DNA from 2 places in the Halobacillus sp. KGW1 genome. Region 1 is predicted to be linked to the other one. Evidence: riboswitches for the same ligand, from Rfam matches in the RefSeq annotation. Region 1 holds a riboswitch; the other holds the start of a gene.
What was found. A riboswitch is a leader RNA that binds a small molecule or an ion and turns the genes downstream of it on or off. The one in region 1 is predicted to bind cobalamin.

Region 1 (11,097 bases):
TCCAAGCTCTGCACGGTAAGAAGGAATCCCTTCATAGAAATTCACACCTCCGAGACGGACACCGAGAAGCCCGGCACACATAGCTTCCGGGAATCCGGCATTCGGGCTCGGATGCTTTGCCGCATCCCGCCGTACGATGACAAGACCATTTTTACGCCTTGAATCTCTGACATGAAAAGAACCAATCCACATGGCTGCCGCTGTCACCCGTGCAGGCAGCCAATTGACGATGTCATCAAACCTGGCGGATGCCCAGCCGAAATTAAGGTAGCGATCATTCTTATAGCCGACCATCGAGTCCAATGTATTTGCTGCACGATAGGCGAACGCAAGCGGTCCACCGCCGATCAGTGCCCAAAGAACTGGGGCAATGACTGCATCGACCGTATTTTCGGCAACAGTTTCCACGGTACCACGCGTCACTTCGTTTTCATTCAGAGCTTCCGTATCCCTGCCTACGATCCAGCTGAGCTTTTCCCTGGCGGCTTCGATATTCCCGGCGCTTAAAGGCACCAGCACCTCATAAGCGGCCTTCTGAAGCCCTTTGATGGCAATAGTGGAAGATACAATATACCCTTCCACCAGAAAAGCCAGAACTGGATGGACCGCTTCCGCCAGAGTAATCAACACAAAGCTGATACTTGCAGCCCCTCCTACGATGACGATAACGAGCATTACACCCTTCTCCCTAAGACGTTCACCATTGTTCCACTTACCTTCAAGTCGACCGATAAGCTTTCCGATTCCGATTACCGGATGGGGAATCCACTTAGGGTCACCAATCCATAAATCCAGCCCTATTGCAAAAAGCAGAATATAGTAGTGATAAAGCCAGTCCATCAACGGGATCCCCTTTTCTCATATTTATCGAGGGACTCCCGTACACCGCGGTAGACAATCGTACCGATTGCCTGCCCGACGGCCGTCCCTGAGCCGGCATAGGGAGTCAGTGCCCCTACCTGTGTGGAGGCGACGACGGTACTATCTGTGGATGTACCGGTCGCTGTCGATCCCGTCACTGGATCCAGGACAGACCGGTCTGCCAACGCTTTCACCTTAGCTTCTGTCACGGATTGAACGGCATTGACGAGGGCACCGTCTGTCAAATGAGCATCAACAAAAACCATAATGTTGATCGTACCCGGCTGGATTGCACCCAGTTCTCTTCTTCTCGAAATATCGACCGCATTACCGACCCCTGCCGTCACTACAGCCATTACACCGATACCCTGAACGTTTTCTTTACAGATGACATAGTCCTGCAGATGGACAGCGGTCATCATTCCAATTGTTTGAGCGGGATCGACGCCTCTTGTTTTCATCCAGCTGATGACATCCGTTTCCGGTTCCCGGCAGTCGTAGGATAAATCTACATGAAAATTACAAAAGTCCGTAGACCAGCCGATACCACCGCCAATGACGCTGTTTGCCATCGTCCGAAGCGGCCGGGTAAATTGGAGATGTATCCATTCCGCATTTTGAATGATTTGATAATCCGGGATCGTACCCGTCTCCTGATTGGGTGTTACCACGATTTGTGACTTCGGTATTTCCGGGTGATAATGATGATGGACAGGAACATCGTACACTTCCTGCAATAAATCCTCCTGCTGCAGCAAGGACAGATCCCCTGTTGCGACTAGTTTCCCTTGCTGCAGTAACCCGACATCATCTGCGAACAACGCGGCCGTATTCAGGTCGTGGAGGATTGCCACAATCGTCAGATCATGATCCCGTTGATGCTTCTTCAAATGTTCCAGCATGACGACTGTATGCTTGATATCTAAATGGTTTGTCGGCTCATCCAGGAAAAGGATCTTCGGCTGCTGCGCCAATGCCTTTGCGAGCAGAACCCGCTGTTTCTCTCCACCGCTCAAGGTACGGAACGGTTGATTCTCATAGCGGCGGACATCCGTCTCTTCCATTACAGCATCCACGATACGAAGATCTTCTTTCGTCGTGTGCTTTAACCACCCTCGTTGATGAGGATATCTTCCAAGCGTAACGATTTCTCTGACCGTAAAGTCGAATTCCACATACGATTCCTGGGAGAGCACAGCCATCATTCTTGCCTTTTCCCGGGGAGAAAACGTATGCAGAGACCTGCCGAACAGTTGAATAGTTCCCGTCGCTGCCGGCAGTATCCCTGTAATTAATTTAAACAGGGTCGTCTTTCCGCTTCCATTCGGACCAAGCAATGTAAAGAACCGGCCGGTTTCAATCGACAAATCAATATCATGGACAATCCGTTTGCTTTGATATCCTCCTGATACACCTTTCATCATTATCATGATTCGTTCCTCCTGAATCGCTCTCTGATCATAAGTAAAGCAAAGATCGGTGCGCCGATCAGGGCGGTGATGACACCAATCGGCAATTCTTCCGGTGCCACAATCGTCCGTGCAAATAAGTCGGCGAGAATCAGGTAACCACCGCCGGCAAGCGTGGATAACGGCAGGACATGGCGGTGGTTGGGCCCAACAAGCATTCGGATGAAATGAGGGATGACCAGTCCGACGAATCCTATTTGTCCGGATACGGCGACGGCAGCCCCTGTCAACAGCGATGCGCCGACGATGACCATCACTTTCCCTCGATTCACGTGCACTCCCAAGTGTTCGGCAGACTCCTCACCAAGCGCCATCGCATTTAATTCGCGCGTTTTGAACAGGAGAAGCAGGACCCCAACGACGAAAAACGGAAGAAGCAATTGGACATGACTCCATCCCCGCATCCCGACATTCCCCATCAGCCAATAAAGAATCTGCCGCATATCTTCTCTTGAACTCAAGGCAATGATTAAGGAAATGACCGCACTGATGAAAGAACTAACGATAATACCAGCCAGAATGATCGTCTCGATCGCAAGCGTTCGATTGGCCAGGTGGGTCACCCCGAAGACGATAAGCATCGTGATGAATCCGGAGATAATCGCTACAACCGGCAGCGTGAATTCGCCTAGAAACGAAATCGTAATTTGGAAATACAGCACGCATACAGCACCGAGGGCGGAACCGGACGAAACGCCGATTGTGTACGGATCAGCCAGCGGGTTCCTCAACAATCCTTGGAAAGCAGCACCTGCAATGGAAAGGGAAGCACCTACGAGAAGCGCCAGCAGTACCCGTGGAAACCGTATTTCCCAAATGATCAGTTCGGTGGATTTCTCGACTGTCTCTTCCCGCAAAGTAATCCCGAGCGTTTTATTAAGCAGAAGATCGAGGACAACCGGGATCGGGAAATCGACACTGCTGTTTAAAACGCCAAGAAGGGTCGCACCAAGTACGAACCCTCCCAACAAGATGTACATCCACCCGATCTTATTCAGTAAATACTTCTGGATAAATGAGCTTTCCAAGCGTCTCTACTCCATCGATCAAACGCGGTCCCGGACGCGTCACCGTATCGTTATTCACATCGAAGACCTGTTCCTGCTTCACGGCAGGAACTTCCGCCCATCCCGCTCGGTCAAGCACCTGCTCCTCCGGATTATCGACATAGTAGCCGTAAGTGGTGATGATGACATCAGGATTCTTCTGTACGGCTTCCTCTTCCGTCATCTTCACCCAACCTTCCTGGTCGGCAGCCGTATTTTCGGCATGGATCGCCTCCAGCATCTCATTCATGAAGGTTCCTGTACCGGTTGTATAAATATCAGGACTAGGAGCGACCTCCACCCAAACCCGTTTCTTTTCCTCGACAGCTTCTGCCTTCTCTTTGATCTTTTCCAAGCTGGACTGCATGTCGCCTACAAGCTCATCCGCTTCTTCGGATGCCCCTTCCACATCACCAAGCAGTTCGATATGGTCATATACAGCATCAAAAGACTCCGCACTGTCGACAACAACAACGTCGATACCGGATTCTTCGAATTTATCTAGAATATCGCGATTATTCTCCTGGTGGAAATCTGTCACCAGCGCAAGATCCGGATCTAAAGATAAAATCTTCTCCACATCCATTTCCTGAGCTCCAATTTTTTCTATATCATTTGCTTCCTCCGGATAGTTGCTGTATGTATCGACACCAATCAACTTATCGCCCTGACCGAGCGCAAATGTAATTTCTGTGTTGCTCGGTATTAAGGATACGATCGTCTCCGGCTCCTCTTCGATGGTAACTTCCTCTCCACTTCCGTCTGTGACCGTGACCGGGAATTCGGCAGAATTTCCCTGCTGATCAGTCGTTTCCTCCGCACCAGCATCTGCGCCCTGCTCCGTTTCATTGGAATCATCACTGCAACCGACAGCAAACATCAGAAGCATACCCATAACAAACGGCATGAACCAGTGTGTTCTTTTCATGTATCTTTCCCCTCCCTATTTTTGCTCACAAAAAAACGCCATTCTCTAAGAAAAAGGCGGTCGTCGAAGGAGGCGGAATGATACACGCTGATAAATAAACGCACACATCACGCTCGTTCGAAGCAGACCTTTAACCCGAAAGTCTCTTCTCGAACACGTCAGGCAGGTCTCCTGGCTCCGTTTCATCGTCAAGCTGCCCTTCCCGTACAAACAGTGGCACGCAGCTTTCCTCAACGTTACAGTGGCGGGACCGCATCGGATTTACACCGATTTCCCTTTTCACCTACAGCATGTAGGACCTGATCGCGGAATATTCGAATTTTTGTGATGATTCTATTATAGAATCCCGTCGGAAAAAAGTAAATCTTGTCATAGCCTTCATAGGGGCCCTGCTTCTGCTCCTATCTACGCTGGTACTGCTCCATTATGTCTTCCAGTCTATCTACGTCTAAAAAACCTGTGACGTGCGCTGCTAAACGATCATAAGCTTCCAACCGGAGTTGTTCATACAACACGTGCGCTTCCGCCTCCTGCAATCCTTTTCGTTTCCTGAGCTGGTTGAGAAACAGATGGCGGAACTTGTCGTTATGGAACACACCGTGAAAATACGTCCCATATGCTCCGTCGCTTACGGAACCATCAAGGAAGGAATCGACATCCCCCGTCCTCTCTGTCTGTCCCATATGGACTTCATAGCCTTGAATATTCAGCTCTTCTCCCGAGAAATGAACCTTCATGCTTGAGCGAACCGTCCGTTTCTCTGTAAGCATTGTCGTCTTTAGTGGAAAAATCCCGATCCCTTCCACTTCGATGGCTTCAGATTCTACTTTTTGAGGATCATGGATCTTCTCCCCCATCATTTGATAGCCGCCGCAAATCCCGAAGATGATGGTTCCTTGAAGGTGAAGCCTTCTGACAGCGCGGTCCAACCCCAGCTCCTTCATGAACTGACAGTCTTCCAGCGTATTTTTCGTTCCGGGAAGAATGATCAAATCGGGTTTTCCCAATTCTTCCGGCTTTTGAACAAGCCGTACGTGGCAGTCCGTTTCAAACCGAAACGGATCGATGTCTGTAAAATTAGAAATGCGCGGAAGATGAATGACAGCGATATCCAAATCCTTGGCATCGTCGGGGAAACGGCTGTATTGATGGAGACTTAAGGAATCTTCCGCATCCATCGCAGCATCTTCCAGGAACGGAACGACACCCAGAACCGGGATACCTGCATACGCTTCAAACCAATCCAAACCGGGCTGAAGCAGAGACACATCTCCGCGGAATTTATTGATGATTACACCGCACACTCTCTTTCTATCAACCGGATCAAGCAGCTGCAGGGTTCCGACAAGGCTTGCAAATACGCCTCCTCTGTCGATATCCCCTACAAGGATGACCGGAGCATCCGCCATTCTTGCGATACTCATATTGACAAGTTCACGGTCGTTTAAATTCACTTCTGCCGGGCTTCCGGCACCTTCGATTACGATTCTTTCAAAACGACCAGCTAAAGATTGATAAGCTTCTCGTATTACCTGTTTGGCAGTCTCGTAATATTCCTTCCGGTACTCGGATGCTTTCATATTCCGGAGCGGCTTCCCATGGACGACAATTTGGGATTCATCATCCTTCGTCGGCTTGATCAATACAGGGTTCATCATCGTCTCTGCCTCGACACCGGCTGCTTCCGCCTGCACCCCCTGCGCGCGTCCGATTTCTCTGCCATCTATAGTGATATAGGAGTTGAGCGCCATATTCTGCGACTTGAACGGGGCGACAGCATATCCTTTTCGTGCAAAAATCCTGCACAAAGCCGTAACCATCATACTTTTCCCCGCATCTGAGTGTGTGCCCTGGATCATAATTGGTACGGCCTTCATGAATTGCGAACCTCCCTGCATTTATTCAGGAAAGCATCCACAACGGATGGGTTCGATGCAAAGTGTATATGCGTGTACCCTGCGACAATATTCTTATGAATGACTCCTTCTGTCCCTTCTCCGAATGTTCCTTTAACGAAGTAGGCCGGCGTATGCTCCTCATCCGGGCGATATACAGAATAGTGGAACTCGTGACCTCTTGCGGTTTCCCCTTCAGGAAGAAGAAAATTCCCGGGTCCTCCATGGATTTCCCTGTATCCGACAGCAGCCAGCTTTTCCTGCATATGCATGTCCCCGGAAATAGCCCCAACCATGGCATGTCCGTTGATGGCCTTTGTTAAAAACATGAATCCTCCACATTCCGCTAGGACAGGAAGCCCTTCTTCGACGCGAGCCAGGAACGCTTTTCTCATGTCTTTCTGTTCCGAGAGTCGTTCGGCATAAAGTTCAGGAAAGCCGCCGCCCAGATAAACGCCGTCCGCCACTTTAGGAATTTTCTCTCCAGCTAACGGAGAAAAACGAAGCACTTCTACACCGCGCGCCTCCAAAAGTTCGAGATTTTCCGGGTAATAGAAGTTGAACGCCTTATCCTCCGCAATCGCTATCTTAAGAGAAGAAGAAGCCTGCTGTTGAAATAACGGCGAAGGGGGAACCTCCATCCAAGGCTTACTCTCACTTATCTGCAGCAGTCGCTCCATATCTACGGTTTCCATGACGGCTCTTCCCATCTTGTTAAAAAGGTCATCCAGCTCTCCCCTTTCAATGGCTGGGATCAACCCAAGGTGTCGTTCCGGCATCTCTAACTCTGTCATGCGAGGGAGGTACCCGCACACCGGAATACCGCACTCCTGTTCTACCGCTTCTTTGATAATCCGATAGTGCCCTTCGCTTCCGACTTTACTTGCAATGACACCGGCAATGTCCGTCGTGTCATCAAATAACTGGTATCCTTTCACGATGGCTGCGGCGCTTCTTGCCATCTTACTGCAGTCAACGACAAGAATGATAGGTGCATCAATTTTCTGACTGATTTCCGCGGTCGACCCTTGATTGGATGTCGCGTACTTACCGTCGTACAGTCCCATGACTCCTTCGACAATCGAGATATCTGCCGTGTCACTTCCTTTTTGAAACACTTCCGCCAACACGTCATCCGGAAGCATCCAACTATCCAGGTTCCGCGCCGGCCGCCCCGTTACCGCTTTATGAAGACTGGGATCGATATAATCCGGTCCGCACTTGAATCCCTGTACGTTCCATCCCTGCTGCTTCCATGCCGCCATTAACCCGAGTGTAATCGTCGTTTTACCGGCACCGCTGGCTGCGCCGGCTATCACCAAGCGTTTTCTCATCAATATTCAATGCCGCGCACCGCCGGCACTCCTTCATCGTAGTAATGCTTCTCGACGTGCACATTGGAAACAAGATCGGCCAGCTCCTTAATTTCCTCCTTGGCACTTCTCCCTGTAAGGACAAGATGAACGTGCTCCGGTTTATGGCGGATCAGCTCCTGCACTTCCTCCAATGGCAGTACATCATCGACCGGGAATGTGTCGATCGCCAGGGCATTGTTTATTTCATCAAGGACGACCACGTCATACTCGCCGGACATGACGGTTTGTTTCGCTTCCGCCCACCCGGACTTCAACGCTTCCCTATGTACATCCGGAGTTTTCAGCCAGGTGAACCCCTCTCCGAGCTGCACCATTTCCACACCCAGCTTCTCAAGCGCCTTCATTTCTCCATAGCTCCGTTTCTTCGATTTGATGAATTGGAGGATTTTTACGTTCATTCCCTGCCCGACCGCTCTCACCGTCAGTCCGACGGCAGCTGTTGTCTTTCCTTTTCCATCTCCGGTGTAAACCAGAGTCAATCCTTTCCGTTTTGCTCTTGCCATGTCATTCACTCCTTTTTATTTTTTCTGAATAATCACACAGAATCTCTATGATCATAGCAAAGGAACGACATTAAAAAAAGCAGGCGCCCTTTTCTTTCACACGAAAATGATGGACAGAGCGGGATTCAAGGCTGAACAATTTTTTTCAACAAAAAAGCAGGCCGCCGGCCTGCTTTTTATTTCTGCTCAATCATGGAACTTCCTTTTAACATAACGAAGCATTTCTTCCTTCCCGCCAGTGGCTTCATCTTCCTCCCATAATGTGCCTGAAAAGATAAAGCCAAGCTTCTCCAACAAGCGGGTCGATGGTTCATTCTGAGGATGTACTTTGGCTTCCACCTGCTCCATCCCCCAGCGATGAAACGCATGATCTACAAGAGTGGAAACTACTTCTGTACCATAGCCCTGCCGCCAGTAAGCCTTGGCGATCTCATACCCGATTTCTACTGTTCCGGCACTATCGTTCACCGCATTATAACCACAGGACCCGATGATACGTCCTGCGTTTTTAGTCTCGAGGGAATAACGAATGGCTTCTCCCTTTTCAGCCAGTGCATTCATAAGAGCGATCATACGGACGGCTTGATCCCGGCTGGAGAATGGTTCGATATTCATAAATTCCGCAACCTCCGGATCGGACCATACAGCGAATAGGTACGGCGCATCTGCTTCTTTACATGGACGCAGATGTAATCGTTCGGTGTACCATTCTTCTATCAATCTCTTTCTCTCCCTTCGCTTCTGTTCTACTCCTTTAGAAACGTCGGTTCTCTGCGCATCGTTTCCCCCTTCCCTAACTCTTGTTCTACGTTCGTATTAGAAATCGGCTTCAGATCCGGACGCTTGAAACACGTCCCAATGTCCGTTCATCATGGAGGTGTAAACCCGTTTCACGATATGATCTTCGTCTCCGGTCGTAATCTCGAACGTGTCCGATCCTAAGTAGTTAATAGAATCAATGTCTTCTGATTGAAACTGATCGCTTTCTTCCAAGTAATCCGCCAGAACCCCTTCTTCATTCCATTCATAGTAAAGATTGTAAGGCCCGAAAACATTACATCCGGCGAATACCAATAAAGCAGCGAAAACAGTCAGAATCACTATACGCTTTCTCATAGTCACTCTCCTCTATTCTCTTATCGATAGATTCCGAGTTTCATCATATATCCTAGAATTAAATTTGTAAATATTACCCAATACGATCAACCTGTTTCCGCACCGCCTATGTGATTTACTACGCGTCTTCTCACATAAATAACCAACAAGAATGCAACAACCATCTCCGCCATCGGCAAAGACAGCCAAACGCCGGCTGGCCCGAGGAACAGCGGCAGAATCCATAAGAACAGAAGCAGAAGTACAAAGCTTCTGAGCAGAATGATGAGGGTGGAAGAGCGGATCTGTCCGATCGATTGAAAATAGGTCATATAAACAAAGTTGAAGCCAAGGAATAAATAAGCAATAAAGAACAATCGAATTCCGTCTACGGCGAGCGAGCGGACGTGTTGAGACTCAAGACCGAACAACGATACGAGAAGCGGCGCTGCGAGAAGTCCGACAACAAGCAGTACGACGCCCATTACCAAAGCAGTAACCTCCCCAATCTTCACACTCTCCCGAATCCGGCCTCTCTCTTTAGCGCCGTGATAATAACTGATCATCGGTTGAAGCGCCGATTCGATTCCGAAGAACGACAGGAACATGAAGCCGTGCAAATAATTGATAACGGAGAAAGCGGCGACTCCATCCGTTCCGAGCATGCTTACGATTGCCAGGTTATACGCTGCAACAAAGACAAGCGCCCCCGCCTCTGCAAGGAAGCTTGGAAATCCGATCGAGAAAATCGCACCCAGACCAGACCAGCTCCACTGGAAAGCAAAAGGTCGGAGTTTTGTGTCACTGCGAAAGAAATGGATGAGTAAAACAAAAATACCGAGAACACTCGCAAGAATGGTGGCCAAGGCAGCACCAAACACGCCCAGACCCAATATGAAAATCATATAATAATTCAAACCGATATTGGTGACTGCTGTTATCCCAAGTGCAACCATCGAAAGCACAGGGCCTCCATCGTTTCTAACGAATATACTAAGCAGCTGCTGCAGGGCAATAAGCCACCCAAGGGAGAAAAGGACCTGTAAGTACTCCACTGTATGTGAGAGCGTCTCTGCGTTCGCCCCTAACATTCGGGCTGCCGCTTCCACTTGAAAATATCCGACCGTACCGATGAGAGCAAGGATGAGGATCGTCGTTATAAGAGACAGAGAAAAAACACTCCGCGCCTGTTCCATCTGACGTTCCCCGATCCGGATGGAATACAGCGTTCCGCCACCGATACCGATCCATAAAGCAATGGAAAAAATAAGCGAGAAAACCGGCATGGCTAAATTGACGCCGGCAAGACCTTCCGCACCGACCCCGTTACCGACGAAAATTCCGTCGATCAGGATATTGATGGACATCAGCATCATTCCGAACAAAGAGGGAAAGAAATACTGGAAGAATACTTTTTTTACTGGTTGATGCTGCAAAATGCTGTGTGTATTTGTCATCATGGTTCCTCCCGTATCTGTTTACAAGAGAAAGTATAAACCTTCAAGTTACTTCAAGGTCAATCATTTTTACGGACAGGTATTTGGATCCATGTCATATAATCCTTCTCATTGCGGATCACCGATTCATCAAGCAGGCTGATTTCCACAGCGTTTCCTATTATTTCACAGCCTTCTATTTTCAGCTGCTCCAACATAAACCGATAACTTTGCTTTATTGCTTCATACTTCCCTTTATGGGGATAACACGCATACATCCCTTCTGCTAAAAAGGAGGACTCCGGTTTTTCCTTATCCTTGTGCAGGAGTTCAAAGACTGAGCGATACTTTACCGGTCCCTCACCATCCAGACTATCCATATCTGCAATCGTGCCGAAGTCCCCCGTGAAGAATCCGTCATACATGATCCCTGACAAGGAATGATATTCCAAATCTTTCACGTAGATGTCGTCGGAAGCCTCCTTCAA
Region 2 (11,097 bases), on a different contig from region 1:
ACCATGATAATCTCCTCTACCTCTGCTTTTCTCATGAATGGCTCAAAGCGGAAGGAAGAATCCACCAATGCCGCTTCCACGACATGATCCTGGATGGTGCTCTTCTTCAAACGCCGCAAAGAGACGATGTCGTCCAAACTGTATCCCTGCTCTAAATAATGGTACGTCCGTTTTGCTGATTCTGTAACCAAACTTGTGCCGCCGAGCCCTGTTTTACAGGAGGAAAGGATGGGAAAGCGTTCTTCGCTCACCTGATAGAGACGATAGTACATATGCTCAAGACAAATCCTTACGTCCATTTCCGTAATCTTGAACTCCCTGGCAAGCTGTTCCACTGTCAGTCCAATCACTCCACCGCCTGTCATGCGGTATGTGAATATACCAGCTTCCAGACTATGGCAGGTATTCAGTATCACCTGCAGTTCATCGAAGAGGTCATGAGTTGTCCTGTTGAGCTTCCCCTTTTGACCTGCATACATACGCTTCACCCACTGTTGTACCTCAGGATCGTCCACAATCGGAACAAAGGATGAAATAGAAGCGTTTATATTCGTCCACGTCTGTATCAATAAATTCAGCCGCTGACGGAATACATGGATAATGGTGTGTTTTGCCATCCCATCAAATGCAGTAAGAAGAGGGCCGGCATACTCTTCCAACGCTTTCTTCCCATGCACTGTCAAAACGGGATAAGCATCGTTTTCCATCCGGATACAGCCGCGACGCTCCAGATTCCCTATTTCATTATCCAGCGACTCTCTTTCTAAATTTGTATATACGGCAAAATAATTGTCCAGACGATACCCTTTCGCATCCTGCATCGTTTGGGAAGATCGCTTCCCGGTCAGCAGGTGAAAAATCCCGGAAACCGTCCGCTCGCCTCTAAGTTTCTCTATACATGTCAACAGTAAGTATTGAAACACGACTTCCCCTCCTTCCTGTATCCGGTCAGGTGCTTCCTATTGAAAAGTATATAAGCTGGATTTACAATGAATGGTGTACTTATGTAAATCTGTCTATTTAATAATCGTTTGGACAAAGGAGGATTTCACGGTGGCTAAGTTCACTATTGTGGACCAGGATACGTGCATCGCATGCGGGGCATGCGGCGCAGCTGCACCTGACATATATGATTATGATGATGAGGGAATTGCTTATGCAGTACTCGATGATAACAAAGGATCGTTCGAGGTCCCGGAACTGTATGAAGAAGATATGGAAGACGCTTTCGAAGGGTGTCCGACAGATTCAATAAAAATTGCCGACACACCCTTTGACGGAGACCCTTTGAAACACGAATAGTTTGCAGCCCCTCCCGATATCGGCAGGGGCTTTTTTTTACAGTTAAGTCCAACGGTCGAGAGTCATTTCTGCTTCTGTACGATCCACACTGGTGAAACGTCTTCCTGTATTATAGTCACTAATCCGGTAATGGCCGCTTACAGCGTGCTGCTCCATGACAACACTGCCTTTCTCCTCCAAAGGCTTCCAGTACCATTCCTCTTGGCGAGAAGCTTCCCACTCGTACCGTTGATGGGCAATAGTCAATGCCGTTTCCAGCGGGGAATCACCGCAGGCTGCTTTTAACACACTACTTCCCGGAAACAGTGCGATGACGGCCACTACGGTCGTCCATCCCGCTAAAATACGCCCTTTTTCAATCTGCACGAGCGTTTTTTTCGAGACACCGATGATCACCGCCATTTGATCTTGTGTGTAGCCCTGTTCCACACGTATCAGTTTTATCTTATCGGAGATGATTGCTATCAACTGTTCTTTGTCCATTCCCATCTTCCCCTTTTTGATATTTCCATTTTAACATGATTCATCGCTGTCCACTATCTGCAGGGCTTTGACTATTGACCATCAATTCGGAGCGAGAAGATTAATAACCTCAGGAGTAGGTATAGGGTGACGAAAATCGTAGGCACCTTTCTCTCGTTCCAGGCCGCTGAACTTCACTTCCCGATAACCGGCCGAAAATGCCGTTGCAAGCAAAGCATCCACCATTTCCCTTCTTTCCCTTTCATCCTTGAAGGCATGGTGATCTACATCAAGATACAAACGCTCTTTATCTTCCTTAACGACGGACAAACGAACATGATCTGGAATTGGAGACTCAAGCTGTGGAAAAGGAGCATTCTTTCCCATCTCTGTAAGGAGATCCGAAAAGTCTGCATCATCATCTGCTTGTACGGGAGTGAGCAGCGATTTTGTGGAAGCATCATAGTGATAAATAAGAAAATAATACGTTTCTTCTGAAACTACAGGCAGTTTATCGGTCACACCATAATTACCGATGGCAACCTGTTTCCCGTCAGAAGTCTTCACATCAACGGAATCTGAGGCATATCCGGATAATTCCCACCTCACACTTTCCACGACAGACCTAGCCCATGAACTCCCGCTGACTTGATAGTTCTCAGGAAATACCGCTCTCGCTTTTCCATTCTCTTCATCTATCTCGTAATCCACTTCAGGAACAGTACGCGGAGAAAGTCCGAAAGTGTCTGGGTCCACTCTCGTTTCTTCGGAAGCGAGTGTGATTGGAATGACGAACTCTCCATTCCTGTCCGGGAAGGCCTGCACCCTCATCCCGGATTTGCGGGTATCTGCAACCAGTGACAGTGTATGTGTCGGCATATCCAATCCAGCTCCTTCCAAAACGGGTGGTAATGGGACAAATTCCCCTTCCCTCGTGTCTGTTTGCTGCGCCCCTTGTTCAGGAAGGGGCTGCAGGATTTCCTGAACAAACGGGAGAGAGACTGCAAGGAGAGAGAGAACGGTAAGAATAGATAATAGAGGAACAATCCGGTGCCGCTTCTTCCTCACACCACGATTTATCCTTCTTTCAACAGCGCGATACACCTCCCCCTGCTCCCTTTTGTCTTCCAAAGAAGGTAACTGAGAAAGCCACTGCTTCACATCCTGGTCTGATATTTTTTTCTTACTCAATGTCTCCTCCTCCTTCCCTCGCTTTTTCTATATGGGTTCTCAAGGCTTTCATACCACGATGCTGCGTCGTTTTCACTTTGCTTTCACTGAAAGAAAGAGCCTCTGCTGTTTCCTGAATGGACATTCCCTGCAAATAGCGGAGTATGAGCACACTCCTCTGATTAAAAGAACACTTATCCAAAGCTCTGTACATTTCCTTCACCTCTTCGTTCATTACAGCCACTTCCTCAGGCAGAGGGAGACCATCGCGTAAGCTCTCCTTATTCTTCGTCCAATCAAATGTTTCTATAATACGATCCCTTTTTCTCTTCTGCTTCCGAAAATAGTCGATGGCCACGTGACGGGCAATGGAAAGCAGCCACGTCTTTTCTGAGCTTTGCTTTCGAAAGGAATGATAGGATTTTATGACACGTATGTACACTTCCTGCACGAGATCTTCTGCAACAGCACGGTCCTTGACCATATAGATAAGAAATTGAAATAAATCCCGGTGATGTTGCTTATACAGTTCATCAAAGAACGATTTCAAAACAGTACCCCCTGAATCACCTATGTATATAGTCGTAACAAATAGGAGATCGTTACACTACCTATACTAATACGAAAAAAAAAGAAAAAGCTACCCTGTTCTAGGGCAGCTTTCCTGCTGGGTCCAATCTATGGTTTGTTAATGGGTAACGTCTGAACAACCGTCCTAATACAGGAGCCATAACAATCAGAAAAACAGTGTTTGAAACCGCATGATTGATGTCCATAGGAATCCCTGCCAGATAATAGGCCCAGAAGGGCTGTCCTGCGACATGCATCGTGAGAGACAGGACAAAGCCATAGAAGATACCACTCAAAAAACCATATACAGATAACAACCATACCGGAAGCTTAGGAAGAATCTTACCTAAGATACCTGCTCCGACACCGATTAAACCCCAGGCTGTTATCTGCCATACGGTCCACATACCCATGCCGAGGAGGAGGTTGGAAGTCAGTGTCGTTACGAAAGCAACCAGTACACCTCCAACTGGACCCAGCCAAAATCCGGCGATGATAATAATCGCCGTTACAGGCTGGACATTAGGAATATTGGCAAGAGCCATTCGGCCCGCAACAGCTAATGCTGACAGCATGGCAATCAACGTCAGTTTATATGTGTTCATAGTTGGTCATTCCCACGCATGATAATCGAAGGTAACCTGATCTCCATCTTTCAATTCATAATCTTCTGCGCCGACTTGACCTTCTTCTCCATTGACGGTGTACATCCATGCTTTCTTTTCATCGCCTCCAACACCTTCAATGGAGTTGATGAATCCTCCGGACTGTTCCACTTTGAAATTGTCCTCCATCACCTCCATCAGATTCGCACCTTCTTCGGCAGTAATTGATTCAGAAGCAATTTCTTCGGCACCATTATCTTGTGAAAGCTCCACCTCTACGGTAATTTCCTGTTCCTGCTGTTCGGTCGTTTCTGCACTCTTTTCTTCATCTTCCTGCGCGCCGCATCCTGCCAAAACACCGACGGCAAGGAAGGCCGCCATCATCAGGCGATACCATTTCTGTAACATTTTTTTCTCCCCTTCTGTCTTTTTGAGGGTTTTGAGTAGCCACAAATAAGAGCCTGCCCCTGTTGGGACAAGCTCTAAGACGAACCAATAGAAGCGGGACTGGCCGCCATTCACCGATCGGTTGCCTCAAATACTCAATCCTCGAAGTATTGAAACGCGAGATCAGGCAGGTCTACTGACTCGTGCGTCATCCTTCCAAGGCTCCTTCCCGTTATCCACAGTGGATCCACCTTTTCGTCGGCACTCACAGTTGCGAGGACAGTTCCGGTTTCCTTACCGGATTCCCATTTTAAGTCTTTCAGACACCTGAATTCTCATTTTATACAGTTCCTTTTTAAGCGTACACGAAACCGTCACAATTGGCAATAAGGGGATTACCCATGAATGAAAGGGATGCGGAAGGTAAAGGTCGTCCCTTCCCCAAGCCTGCTGTGGACGCTGATCTCCCCGTCGTGCCCCTCGACGATGTTCTTTGCAATGGCGAGACCGAGACCGGTTCCTTTCTTATAATCCTTCGTTTTTCGCTTCCTGGATTTGTCCGCCTTATAGAAGCGTTCAAATACAAATGGCAGGTCTTCTTCAGCAATGCCCATACCGCTGTCGTTTACCGAAGCGACCCAGTCATTCCCGTCTGGAACGACCGTCACATTTACTTCTCCGCCTTCTTCCGTGTGGCGGATGGCATTATCAATCAAGTTCGTGAACACTTGTTCAATACGATCCGGATCAAAGGTAAGCCTGCCGAGTTCAGGAGCAAGATCAAGCGTAAGGTTCACCTGTTTATCACCTGCCAGACCACTGAACTTCCGGATAATCTTCTGCATATACGGTCCCATTTCGATCGTATCATGAGCGAGCTGAATATGCCCCGCTTCCATACGGGCCAAATCCAGCAGCTCGTTGACCAATCTGCCGATCCTGAGGGATTCATCATGAATGATCTGAGCCAGCTCGTTTTTGTCTTCTTTAGTTTCTGCAATATCATCCACAATTGCCTCGCTGTATCCCTGAAGCATAGAAATTGGAGTGCGTAGTTCGTGCGAAACATTGGCTATAAAATCTTTACGAAGCTTATTTAGTCTCCGTTCTTCCGTCATATCACGCAGAACCGCGACGGCGCCACGAACCTTTTCCCTGTCATAGAGAGGGGTCATAATGATCACCCATGAGCGACCTTGTACGGATACTTCCACCATGGATTCATGTTCCTCTGTTATAACACTTTGAAAGAGCTCTTTTAAAGGCTCCGGCAGACGAAGCTCCTCTTCCTTATCCCGGGACGGATCCCGTTCGAAATCAGCGGCTTTCAAATACTGCTGGGCTGGAGGGTTCGTTATGAGCACATCTCCTTGACGATTGATGGTTATGACACCGTCCGCCATGGAACGCAGGATCCCTGAGAGTTGTTCTTTCTCTTGATTCAAAGCATTAATATGAAATTTCAACTCTCTTCCCATCCGATTAAAAGCCATGGCAAGCTCGCCGATTTCATCATGCGTTCGGATCGGGATTTTCGTATGAAACTCTCCCTTAGCGAGTTCCATAGCTCCCTTTCTCATTTTAATAAGTGGAGCTGTTATTCTCGTAGACAGGAAAAAGGCAAAAATTGTAGTTAAAATAATCGCGATCCCTGCTCCAAGAAATATGATTTTCGTCGTTTGCTCCGAGGTCTCTTCTACGGTGTCGAGCGATTGATAGACAAAGACCGCTCCAGAGCTATTCTCAAGAGGTGTTCCAACTACCATCACACCGGAGGCATGCTCCTGCATATCTGCAATCTTTTTGACGTCTTTACCGTTTTCCATAACGGCCCGAAGTTCAGGGTCCTTCCGAAACCACGCATCATCAAGCTGCGGCATCGCTTCGGATTCACTTTCAGCGAAAAGACTGTCGCCGGGTCCCCAGACAATGACTGCGCTGCTCGCTGGATCTTTAACTAAAATAGTCGATGAAAGCAGAAGGTCTTCATCAGATTCATAGCGGTCGACAACTTGAGAGATCTTGTCGGCTGTCTGAAGCAGATCGCTTTCCGCTTCGAGTATGTGATAGTTTTGGAAGAACTCAAGCAGCAGAATGGTAAGGATAAAAAGGACGAAGCATACAAGCAGGAGGATGGTGAACCAGAGTTTCCCGACAACACTCCGCCAGAACATCAGTCTCCGCTGACCTCGAACTTATATCCGATTCCCCAAACAGTCACAATCATCCCTGCAGCTTCCTGAGAGACTTTACTCAGCTTCTCCCTCAGGCGTTTGACATGGGTATCCACCGTTCTTAAGTCACCAAAAAACTCATATTGCCATACTTCCTTCAACAACTGCTCGCGGTCGAAAACCTTGTCTGGTGACTGCGCCATAAAATGCAACAGCTCGTACTCTTTCGGAGTCAGGGAAACTTCCTCCCCTTCCGCAGTCACCCGGTGGGCATCATTGTCGATAGTCATATGCGGAAACACCAATACATTTCTCGCCTGCGTATCTGTTTCCAGGAATTTGGTCGAGGATGCTCTCCGCAACAATGCCTTCACACGCAAAACTACTTCCCTCGGACTGAACGGCTTGACTATATAATCGTCTGTACCGACCTCGAATCCTTGAACCCGGTTGGCTTCTTCACCTTTTGCGGTAAGCATGATTACTGGAGTAGCTTTTTTCTCTCTTAATTCCCGACATACATCTATCCCGTCTTTTCCGGGCAGCATTAAATCGAGTAAAATGACGTCATAATCATTGTTCAGCGCTTTTTGCAGAGCTTCTTCTCCATCCTCTGCTTCATCGATCTCGTAGTGCTCTCTTTCCAAATACATGCGGATCAACCGACGGATACGCTCTTCATCATCAACGACCAGTATTCTTGCTTCTTGTTCCATGTTACCTACCTCCGACTGTATATTCTAAGTTAGACAAAGGGCAGGCGGGACATTTCGTCCCCCTGCCGGGCTTCTCGTTTACGCATACGAATGTAAACCGGATATAATTAAATTCACAGCAATGAGATTAAACATAATAATACCAAATCCTCCGACAGCAAGCCAAGCGGATTTCATTCCCTGCCATCCCCGTGACAAGCGAAGATGCAGATAGGCTGCATAAAAGAAGAAGGTGATCAAGGCCCACACTTCTTTTGGATCCCAGCCCCAAAAGCGATCCCACGCCTGCTGTGCCCAAATCATGGCGAAAATAAGCGCCCCGAGTGTGAAAACCGGAAATCCAATCGCTACGGCCCGGTAGGAAACTTCGTCCACGACCTCAGGATTCACCTTGTTTAACAAAGGCTGAATACTTGCTGCAATCCGTTTTCTCAGAATGATCCGTGCCGCCCAATACACAACAAGACCTCCGAGAACTGCCCAGATAAACGTATTTAATTTCTTCGCAGCGTCTTCTCCTCGCATCCACTCCGGTACTTCAAAGAGAGGCCCGAAATTGTCACCGGATACTTTTTCTCCACCGGAAGGACCAGCGATCGCCGGCATGTAATAGACAATTTCCTTCACCTGACCCTCAACCGGGGCTTCAAACGTCGTTTCGTGCCCTATAGCATTGAAGGTAGAGGAAAGGACAATAAAAGCGATGGTGGTTGCGATAATATAAATAACAAATTCCAGCCATGTGGTATGTTTCGACCGCCTTGATTGATCGACCTGCCTTATAAGAAATATTAAACCGGCAACAAAGCTGACGGATAAAATCCCCTGTCCAAGCGAAGCCGTCGTCACATGGATGTATAACCAATGTGACTGAAGGGAAGGAACCAGCGGTGATATCTCCGTAGGAAACATACTGGCGAACGCAATCAGAAGCAGCGCGATCGGCAGTGCGAACAATCCCAGCAGATCCAACCGATAGATGAAATATAAAACAATAAACGCAAAGACGAGCATCATCCCGAAGAAGGTGGTGTACTCGAACAAGTTACTTACCGGTGCATGTCCGCTTACCATCCATCGTGTAATGAAATACCCGACCTGAGTCAGAAAACCGATTACTGCGAGGGTGATACCAATATTCCCCGCTAGTTTACTCCGCCCTTTCTTCTTGTCTCTTATCGTTCCTGCAAAGAAAAAAGTTGCGATCAAATAGATAAAAAAAGCTGCATACAGCAAATTGCCGCTAATCGTCGTCAAGTCCCCCATATCCATCCTCCTGACTATCTATGATTTCATTTCATATTGGTCTTTCGGTGATTCTATGTTGGTCCCTTCGATGGCTTTATCGATCTCCATTCTCAAAGCGTACCAGTTTTTGTTTGTGTGTCCGGAAACCCATACCCCGTCTTCACGGGGTTGCAGCCAAATGCGGCGGTGGTTCCAATACATACCCTGGATGACACCAATCATGAAGATGGCACCTCCGAGGGCAATGAGCCAAAGCGTGTGGTCTTTCTTTACCGTTAATCCGGTGACGTCCCGAACATCGAAAGCTGTAAGACCAAGTTTATACTGATTGTCCCCTCCGGCGTCAATATTTGCACCGATCCCGAGGAAACTCGTCTCCGGTTCCGTCTCGCCGGGAGGATAAACATGAAAGACAAAAGCAGGGTTTCGTGGATATTTAGAGGCGGATACCGGCTCCCCGTTCTCCATCTCATAATCCGGGAAGTAGTTGGCAATCTCCACACGATAATCTCCAACTTTGTATTCCGAAGCAGGTGCTGTCAAATCCACAGTGAACTCCCCGTAATTGGTTTCGTCATCGTCTTTATCATGAATCTTAAAGCTCATCTCTTTAAACTCATCCAGTTGATAACTTGCCTGATAAAGTGCATAATCATCGAATTTCAGCGGATTGTTCATCGTAGCGGCGCCTTCTTTCAACTCTTTCAGCTCCGGTTCCGCACCGGTAACACCCTGATTCGTCCGCTCATAGATGACAGCATCTGTCCGGAAGGTCTTTGGAATGGCACCTTCCTGATTCTCCAGCGCTTCTTTAAACCTGGCATCTTCCGGATTATCTTTATCATAAGTTTCCAAGGTAAACGCTTCATTTTTAATGTAAAACTGACCATCCGTCCCGTTGATCAGTGCCGTTTCCCCTTCCCGTACCCATATGAAATCATCGACATACAAAGCAGGTACGAAGCGTAAAAGCGCTCCCAGCAAGAAAACGATTAAGCCGATGTGGTTGACATAAGGCCCCCATCTGGCAAAGCGGTTCTTTTCAGCGAGCAGATGACCATTTTCCTCCGTAACCTTATACCGGCGTTTCTTCAAATTCTGCTTGAATAATTCCGTGTCGATATCATCCCGAACCGTCTCTCCGAAAATACGCTGTTTCTTCATGAATAGTTCATGACGTTTCGGTTTCTGTCTCTTCAAGGTTTTATACAATGGGAAGAAGCGGTCGATACTCGCGATAATGATCGATATGCCGATCATGGCAATCAGAAGCATGTACCACCAGGACGAAAATAAATCGTGGAATCCCAGCTGGTAATAAATCTGACCGAACATTCCATATTGGTCACGGTAGTGTGTACTTGGATCTACGTTTTGCGGTATGTACATTTCTTGAGGGAGTATCGTGCCAACGGCAGATGCAAAAACAGTAAGGAAGATCAGCCAGACTCCGACTTTTACAGAAGAAAAGAAATTCCAAATCTTATCAATGATCGTCCTGTTGTAGGTCTTCGAACGACGGGCGCTCCCGTCATACCTCATGTTGAGCAGCTCTTTCTGATCATTGCCATCAATATGTTGATTCTTCTCGACAGGTTTTCCGCAGGACTCACATAACACAGTCCCTTCCGGATTCACATGCCCACACTCACAGGTAATTTCGTTCATTAACAAAACCTCACAATATCGTGTAAAATCTACTCCTCCGGCGTAATCCTCTTCAGGTAACCTTCCAATTTATCCAACGTCAATGGACCAATTACCTGTTCTTCAATATCCCCGTCTGGTGTGATGAATAAAGTGGAAGGAAGGGGGTTTATATTATACAATTCCATAACCTGCCCATCCTTATCTCTAAGAATCGGGAAAGTAAGATTATATTGGTTGATAAACTTATCTACTACGAGATCGGTGGAATCGAGATTGATCGCCAATATCTCCACACCTTTTTCCTTATATTCCGGATACAGTTCCTGCATATAAGGCATTTCCTCTTTACAAGGACCACAAAAGGTAGCCCAGAAGTTTATCATAACGCCTTTACCTTCCAGTTCGCTTAACCGGACGGTTTCCTCTGTTCCAAATTTTTTCAATTGAAAATCAGGCGCCTCTTCCCCCTTGGCGATAACTTCCTTATCTTCCTTCCCATTTGCAAAGATGGCAAAGACGACAAGACCAGCCATGACCAACAGCATAAACGAACGAAAGAGTAAGCGCTTTTTTTTCTTGGCCAATGTCTTTTCCTTCACTTTATCCACCCCCAGATTATTATACCATTGAATGGAAATTTTAAATTTGAACGTTATTCAACATTTTTTTCCGCCAGCTGTCTCAGCTGTTTCACTTCATGAGGCTTCAGCGGCCGGTAATCCCCTGCATTCATTCCACGCAAGTCAAGCGAGCCGTATCTTTCTCTCTTCAACTTGTCCACAGGAAAACCAATGGCTTCGAACATCCGGCGCA

Region 2: linked by a shared signal. The riboswitch ahead of AXG56_RS05720 (DUF4430 domain-containing protein) and the one ahead of AXG56_RS16055 (ABC transporter substrate-binding protein) in region 1 are both predicted to bind cobalamin.

The regions. Positions count from the first base shown of each region.
Region 1 is NZ_LSOC01000004.1:221,797-232,893, forward strand. It holds gene cbiB (adenosylcobinamide-phosphate synthase CbiB) at 1-840, opposite strand, end outside; gene AXG56_RS16045 (adenosylcobinamide amidohydrolase) at 840-2,291, opposite strand; gene AXG56_RS16050 (iron ABC transporter permease) at 2,288-3,358, opposite strand; gene AXG56_RS16055 (ABC transporter substrate-binding protein) at 3,321-4,304, opposite strand; cobalamin riboswitch at 4,448-4,622, opposite strand; gene AXG56_RS16060 (cobyric acid synthase) at 4,706-6,181, opposite strand; gene AXG56_RS16065 (cobyrinate a,c-diamide synthase) at 6,178-7,533, opposite strand; gene AXG56_RS16070 (cob(I)yrinic acid a,c-diamide adenosyltransferase) at 7,533-8,078, opposite strand; gene AXG56_RS16075 (GNAT family N-acetyltransferase) at 8,265-8,798, opposite strand; gene AXG56_RS16080 (hypothetical protein) at 8,895-9,194, opposite strand; gene AXG56_RS16085 (MATE family efflux transporter) at 9,281-10,633, opposite strand; gene AXG56_RS16090 (MerR family transcriptional regulator) at 10,690-11,097, opposite strand, start outside.
Region 2 is NZ_LSOC01000002.1:980,167-991,263, forward strand. It holds gene AXG56_RS05690 (helix-turn-helix domain-containing protein) at 1-923, opposite strand, end outside; gene AXG56_RS05695 (ferredoxin) at 1,054-1,302, shown strand; gene AXG56_RS05700 (helix-turn-helix transcriptional regulator) at 1,345-1,785, opposite strand; gene AXG56_RS05705 (hypothetical protein) at 1,867-2,955, opposite strand; gene sigX (RNA polymerase sigma factor SigX) at 2,948-3,484, opposite strand; gene AXG56_RS05715 (ECF transporter S component) at 3,585-4,109, opposite strand; gene AXG56_RS05720 (DUF4430 domain-containing protein) at 4,116-4,517, opposite strand; cobalamin riboswitch at 4,665-4,842, opposite strand; gene AXG56_RS05725 (ATP-binding protein) at 4,892-6,670, opposite strand; gene AXG56_RS05730 (response regulator transcription factor) at 6,670-7,386, opposite strand; gene ccsB (c-type cytochrome biogenesis protein CcsB) at 7,465-8,652, opposite strand; gene AXG56_RS05740 (cytochrome c biogenesis protein ResB) at 8,671-10,302, opposite strand; gene resA (thiol-disulfide oxidoreductase ResA) at 10,332-10,883, opposite strand; gene AXG56_RS05750 (pseudouridine synthase) at 10,937-11,097, opposite strand, start outside.